DNA from 2 places in the Streptomyces sp. NPDC037410 genome. Region 1 is predicted to be linked to the other one. Evidence: riboswitches for the same ligand, from Rfam matches in the RefSeq annotation. Region 1 holds a riboswitch; the other holds the start of a gene.
The links. Region 1 has a riboswitch for cyclic di-AMP ahead of ACZ7HT_RS16365 (transglycosylase family protein). Riboswitches for the same ligand answer to the same signal wherever they lie in the genome.

Region 1 (3,178 bases):
CGGGATCGAGGAGCTGCTGCGGTACGACGGGCCCGTGGAGATGGCGACCTGGCGGTACGCGACGCGGGCGCTGACCATCGGCGGGCAGGAGATCCCGGCCGGGGACCCGGTGCTCGTGGTGCTCGCCGCCGCCGACCGGGACCCGGAGCGGTTCGACGGTCCCGACACCCTCGACCTCGCCCGGCGCGACAACCAGCACCTCGGCTACGGGCACGGCATCCACTACTGCCTGGGCGCACCGCTCGCCCGCCTCGAAGGGCAGACGGCGCTCGCGACGCTGCTGACTCGCCTGCCGGACCTGCGACTTGCCGCCGATCCGGCCGAACTGCGGTGGCGCGGCGGCCTCATCATGCGCGGTTTGCGCACGCTTCCGGTGGAGTTCTCCCCTTCCGTACCACTCCTCACGACTGACGAGCCATCAGAAATGTGATCTTCGCGTGATCGTGGCGCCATCGACTTGTGACGGACGTTCGAATGCGGCTACGTTTCCCGGCAGTCTCAGCCGTCACGCGAAAGGCGTTCCTATGCGTTCCGGGAACGGAAGACACCGTCGCCCCCGTCAGGCCCCCGCCCTCGTCGTCGCCGCGGGCGTGACCGGATCCGCCATGGCGCTGCCGCTGCTCGCCACCGGATCCGCCTCCGCCGCCGACGCCCCCACATGGGACCGGGTCGCCGAGTGCGAGTCCGGCGGCCAGTGGAGCGCCAACTTCGGCAACGGGATGTACGGCGGCCTCCAGTTCACCCAGGACAGCTGGGAGCGGCACGGCGGCCTCGCGTACGCGCCCAGCCCCGACCTGGCCAGCCGCGCCCAGCAGATCGCGGTGGCCGAGAAGGCGCTCGCCCAGGGCAGCACCGAGTGGGCCACCTGCGCCCCGATCGCCGGCCTCAAGAACGACGGCAAGGCCACGGGTGTGAACCCCGGCCCGACCGCGGTGCCGACGACGCCCACCGGGCCGCTCCCCGAGTCCAACCGCACCGCGGGCGACACGCCGTCGGCCGCCTCCAAGGACGGGAAGGCGTCCGCGACCCCGGCCGCGCCGACCGCTCCCGCGACCTCCGCCACACCGGGCGCGTCGACGACGACCCCGGCCGCGCCCGCCACGCCGGCGACCCCGGGCACTCCCGACGCGTCCGTTACGCCCGGTACGCCGGATTCGTCCGAGGTGCCGAAGGGTGACGTGCCGTCGGCCACGCCCGGCACCGGCAAGCACCGGGGCGGGGCCGCACCGGAGGAATCCGGCAAGCCGGGCAGTTCACCCGAAACAGGCAAGCATGCGGCGGGTGGGGACACGTCCGCGGAAAAGGTCGACTCCACGCCCGTGACTGACGAGGCGAAGAATTCGGACGCAACGGACAGTCAGGACACTTCGGGCGAGTACACCGTGCAGCCGGGTGACAGCCTGTCCGGCATTGCGCAGGAGAACGAACTCCCCGGAGGCTGGACGGCGCTCTACGACGCCAACCGGAAGACGGTGGGCATCGACCCGAACCTCATCCTGCCTGGTCAGAGCCTCGACCTGACGACGGGTTCGGTACAGGCGGAAGGTTAGTTCGCGGTCTTATGTCCGGTTCTGGGCAAGTGAGACATGGGTCTCTTCGTCCCAACTGGCGTGTCACGTCCGCAAACTTTGCTCCCGTCACCTCTCACCTGCGCAAACACCGCCCACCGGAGGGCAAGCAGGGCCGATTTTTCCGCAATGGGCCTCTTTGAACTTCCGGTGGGTCTGTGTCTACGGTCGTCCCGCTCGCCACCGCGGGCCCCGTCGACCGAAACGCCGAATCCTGCCGTCGGCCGATGGGAACAGTCGTCGCGCAAGCGCCGAAGGCAGGAGTGGGGGACCCAAGGTAAGTGCCGGGCCCGGCCGTTGAGACAGACGGCCGACGACCGGCTTGGGGTGAAGCCGCGCGCAAGGACGCGCGGCCGGGCAACTTTCCGGCCCGAACCCGACAGCTCACCTCACAGGCGTCGGTGAGGAGAATCCCCATGCTGTTTTCCGCCAAGGGCAAACACCGTCGTCCCTCCAAGGCCACCCAGGTCGTCACCCTCGTCGGCGTCACCGGCATCGCCGTCGCCGCCCCGCTGATGACCGCCGGCACCGCCTCGGCCGCCACCGCCTCCGAGTGGGACGCCGTCGCCCAGTGCGAGTCCGGCGGCAACTGGGCCATCAACACCGGCAACGGCTTCTACGGCGGCCTCCAGTTCACCAACTCCACCTGGGCCGCGTTCGGTGGCACCGCCTACGCCCCGCGCGCCGACCTCGCGTCGAAGTCCCAGCAGATCACCATCGCCGAGAAGGTCCTCGCGGGCCAGGGCAAGGGCGCGTGGCCGAGCTGTGGCGTCGGCCTCTCCGGTGCCTCCTACGGCGGCGGCGCCGCCGAGACCCCGCAGCAGTCCGCCCCGCAGCAGGCCGCCCCCAAGCAGCAGTCCGCCCCGCAGCAGGAGCGTCGCGCCGAGCAGCCGACCACCCGCAGCGAGCACCGCGCGGCCCCGAAGGCCGCCAAGAAGACCGTCACCACGCCGACCGGCAAGAAGGTCAAGAAGGGCGACGGCGAGTACAAGGTCGTCACCGGTGACACCCTCAGCAAGATCGCCGAGGCGCACCACGTCAAGGGCGGCTGGGCCAAGCTCTTCGAGCTGAACAAGGACGTCGTCGAGAACGCCGACCTCATCTACCCGGGTCAGCAGCTTCACCTGAAGTGAACCCGGCGGTTCGCGTGAGTCCGGCGGCTCACGCGGCCCCGACGACCCTCCCGCGGTGACCACCCCGGTCCGGCGCGCCTCTCCCCCGTGCGCGCCGGACCGGGGTTCCCCCCTTTATGGGGACACCTCTTTATGGGGACACAGCGGTTCAGGCGGTTACTGTCCAGTAGATACGAGGGTCTTCGTCCCCGAATGCATGCCCTTGGGTCCTTTTTCGTCCCAGGGGGCGGGCGCCCGGCGGGCGGGAGCCCCCGCGCCGGTTAGGCTCTTGTCGCAAGGCCGGGTGACCCTGCACCGGCCATGCGTCACATCCAGCGTCACATCCCAAAAAGGAGATGCTCGTGCCGTCCATCGACGTCGTCGTAGCCCGGGAAATCCTGGACTCCCGAGGCAACCCCACGGTCGAGGTCGAGGTCGGCCTCGACGACGGCAGCACCGGCCGTGCTGCTGTTCCGTCCGGCGCCTCCACCGGTGCCT
Region 2 (3,178 bases), on a different contig from region 1:
AGCTCCAAGGGCGTTCCCGGGCCGCAGAGTTCACCGCTTCGGGCGACAGATGGGGACATATCTTGGTGGAACGCCTGCCGGGGCGGCACGATCGGTGGGACTCTGGCGCGAAGCGCGATCCGGGGCAGAAGCCCCGGCGGGAAAGGGACAGCGTCGCCATGGCAGACCATCAGGAAGCATCCGTCACTCTGCCGAGCGATCCCGCGTCGGTCCCCACCGCCCGGCGGTTCGTCGCGGAGGTCCTCGACGGGTGGGGCCTCGGCGGTGCCGACGACCTGGCGGACGCGATCCGCCTGATGGTCTCGGAACTGGCCACCAACGCCGTCCTGCACACCTTCGGGCAGTCGCCCACCTTCACGGTCGACGTCCGTCTGGAGCGCGAGGAGCGCCTCCACATCGGCGTCACCGACAGCCACCCGCGCTGGCCCCGCCGTCTGCCCGCTGCGGTCCAGCAGGACAACGGCCGGGGCATGGTCATCATCCGCTCCCTGGCGGCGGAGGCGGGTGGCCGCCTGTCGGTCACCCCGACCGAGGAGGGCGGGAAGACGGTCTGGATCACCCTCCCGTGGACCTCCGCCCCACTCGCCAGCTGCTAGCGGTCCGTCTGTACGCTCGCGCGATGAGCACATACGAAGGCGTCCACCCCACCGTTCCCGTGCGGGTGGGAGAGCGTGCGGCGGAGATCGACGAGCTGTTGGCGCCCGCGATCGAGGCGATCTGGCGCTGTGGCTTCGACACCTGGACCTGCTGCCAGGACGTCGGCGAGTCCAACGAGAGCTGGGTGGAGAAGCTGCCGCACATGGCGGCGTACGTGGAGTCGCGGCGCGGCTGGATGCTCATCGACTTCCCCGTCGACAGCGGCCTCGCGTTCCTCTCGGCAGTGGCGAACGCGGGTCCCCGCGACGACTTCTACGTCCGGATGGGGCACTGGGCCGCCCCCGACGCGTGGGACGTCGGCATCAAGCCGATGGACGTGGCGCTGTTCGACGAGACACAGGCCTCGCGCTTCCGTCCGCAGCTGCTCCAGGTGAACTTCCCCGCGTACGACCTTCCGGAGCTGACCCGGCGGCTCCACGCGTACGAGGCGGGTGAGCTGGTCCCGCCGGGGCCCATCGACCTCAGCAGCGTGGGCCGCTGACCGGCCGGGACCGTGAGGGGTGCGGCGGCGCCACCGCACCCCTCACGCACGGACCGCTAAGGCCGCCGGATCACCGGACGCGGCCGTAGTAGACCTTCGACGTCCAGATCGGGTCGAGCTTCACCCAGGATCCCGTCTTGGGCGAGTGCCAGATCTTGCCGCTGCCGGCGTAGATGCCCACGTGGTAGACGCTCCCGCCGGAGTGGAAGAAGACCAGGTCCCCCTTCTGTCTGCTGGACGCGGAGATGTGCCGGGTGTTGTTGTACTGCTGCTGCGCGGTGCGGGGCAGCGACTTGCCCGCCTGCTTGTACGCGTAGAGCGTCAGACCGGAGCAGTCGAACCGGGTGGGTCCCGCGCTCCCGTACCGGTACGGGGCTCCCTTCTTGGACGCGGCGACGCTCAGTGCCTTGTTCGCGTAGGTGGTCGCCGCCTGGGCCTCGGGTGCCGCACCTGGTGCGAGCATCGTGCCGCCGACGGCGGCGAGGGTGAGAGCCGTGACGGCTCCGGCCCGGGACAGCAGGGACGGGACGTGCATCTGCGCAGTCATGCGCAACCCTTCGTCAGCCGCCTGCGAAGGATGACCTGTCGGGTTCGGGCTGGCGAAGATGCCCGGCCGCGGCTGCGGCTTCACCCCAAGGGACGGCCCCGCTGCGGAAACAGCGCGTACGTCCCGTACTGCCTGGGTCCTCCACTCCTGCCGATCCACTCCTGTCGACCAGACATCCGGGACAGCGGCAGGACTCGGCGTCCGCCCGGACCGCCCCGCCTCGGATGGCGGGGGCTTGTCGTCGACAGGGATCTTGACCCACACCCAGGGCGAATTCCGAGCTGAAACGGCGATATGTGAGGCTCCTCACGACTGATCCATTCGGGTGGACAGGGTGCTTTCGTGATCACCGGAGGTTTGGCCTACGAGGCCCGCACCAGCGGTGGAACGCCCCATTCCGCCAGATGCGTACACCTGTTGCGCAACTCACCCGACGCATATGTCGACTCATCGACTACGCCGAACGGGGGAGCGATTCTGCGTTGCGTGTCGGCCGTACGGACCTCGACACGACATGCCGGAATGTCAACTCGCCCGTGTGCGGGGGACGGTGACGCGGCCGGTGCGGCGCTCGCCGTCCAACACCCGCAGGGCGCGCGCCAGTGTGTCCGTGTGCACCTCGCTCTCGCCCCGCATATGCATGAGCGTCAGAGCCTCGCGCAACGCCTCCGCGCGTCCCACCAGGGCCTGTGCCGCCCGCAGTGCCCCATAGGTATGCGTACCCCTGGATGGGTTGATCTTCCCAAGAAGATCGACGACTTCGAGGTACGCGTCGATCAACTCGCCCTCGGCCCGGGTCAGCGCGGGCAGCGGCGGCAGCTCGGGCACCACGGCCGGCTCACCGTGCCGCGCCGGCGTCGCGCCGGTTCGTGATCACGTGGTCCACCAGGCCGTACGCGAGGGCCGCCGGCGCGTCCAGGACGGTGAGGCGGTCGATGTCGGCGTCGATCCGGTCCCTGCTCTGCCCGGTGTACTCGGTGAGCATCCCGGCCACCAGGGCGCGCAGCCGGAGCAGCTCGCGCGCGTGGATGTCGAGGTCGCTCGGCTGTCCCTGGAGGGGTTCGTCCATGGCCGGCTGGCGGAGGGCGACCCGGGCGCCGGGGAGGACGAGCCGCTTGCCGGGGGTGCCGGCGGCGAGGAGGACGGCGGCGGTGGAGGTGGCCTGGCCGAGGCAGGTGGTCTCCACGTCGCAGGAGAGCGTCCGCATCGTGTCGTGGATCGCGGTCATGGCGCTGATCGAGCCGCCGGGCGAGTTGATGTAGAGCGCGATGTCCTGGCCGGGGGCGGCGTAGTCGAGGTGCAGGAACTGGGCGATGACGTCGTTGGCCGAGGTCTCGTCGATCGGGGTGCCGAGGAAGACGATCCGGGACGCGAGGAGCTTCGAGTACGGGTCGAGCGTTCGCGTTCCGAACGAGGTCCGCTCCGTGAACTCGGGCAGGACGTGGCGGGCATCCATGGCTGAGCACCTCCAGCTGTCTGTAAAAAATGTACAG

Region 2: linked by a shared signal. The riboswitch ahead of ACZ7HT_RS10755 (C40 family peptidase) and the one ahead of ACZ7HT_RS16365 (transglycosylase family protein) in region 1 are both predicted to bind cyclic di-AMP.

What each region holds. Positions count from the first base shown of each region.
Region 1 is NZ_JBVJWR010000008.1:301,604-304,781, forward strand. Features, by position in the region: gene ACZ7HT_RS16355 (cytochrome P450 family protein) at 1-430, shown strand, start outside; gene ACZ7HT_RS16360 (transglycosylase family protein) at 525-1,550, shown strand; cyclic di-AMP (ydaO/yuaA leader) riboswitch at 1,808-1,981, shown strand; gene ACZ7HT_RS16365 (transglycosylase family protein) at 1,985-2,701, shown strand; gene eno (phosphopyruvate hydratase) at 3,037-3,178, shown strand, end outside.
Region 2 is NZ_JBVJWR010000005.1:277,408-280,585, reverse strand. Features, by position in the region: gene ACZ7HT_RS10765 (ATP-binding protein) at 159-596, shown strand; gene ACZ7HT_RS10760 (hypothetical protein) at 620-1,138, shown strand; gene ACZ7HT_RS10755 (C40 family peptidase) at 1,209-1,685, opposite strand; cyclic di-AMP (ydaO/yuaA leader) riboswitch at 1,689-1,810, opposite strand; gene ACZ7HT_RS10750 (hypothetical protein) at 2,211-2,516, opposite strand; gene ACZ7HT_RS10745 (ATP-dependent Clp protease proteolytic subunit) at 2,524-3,141, opposite strand.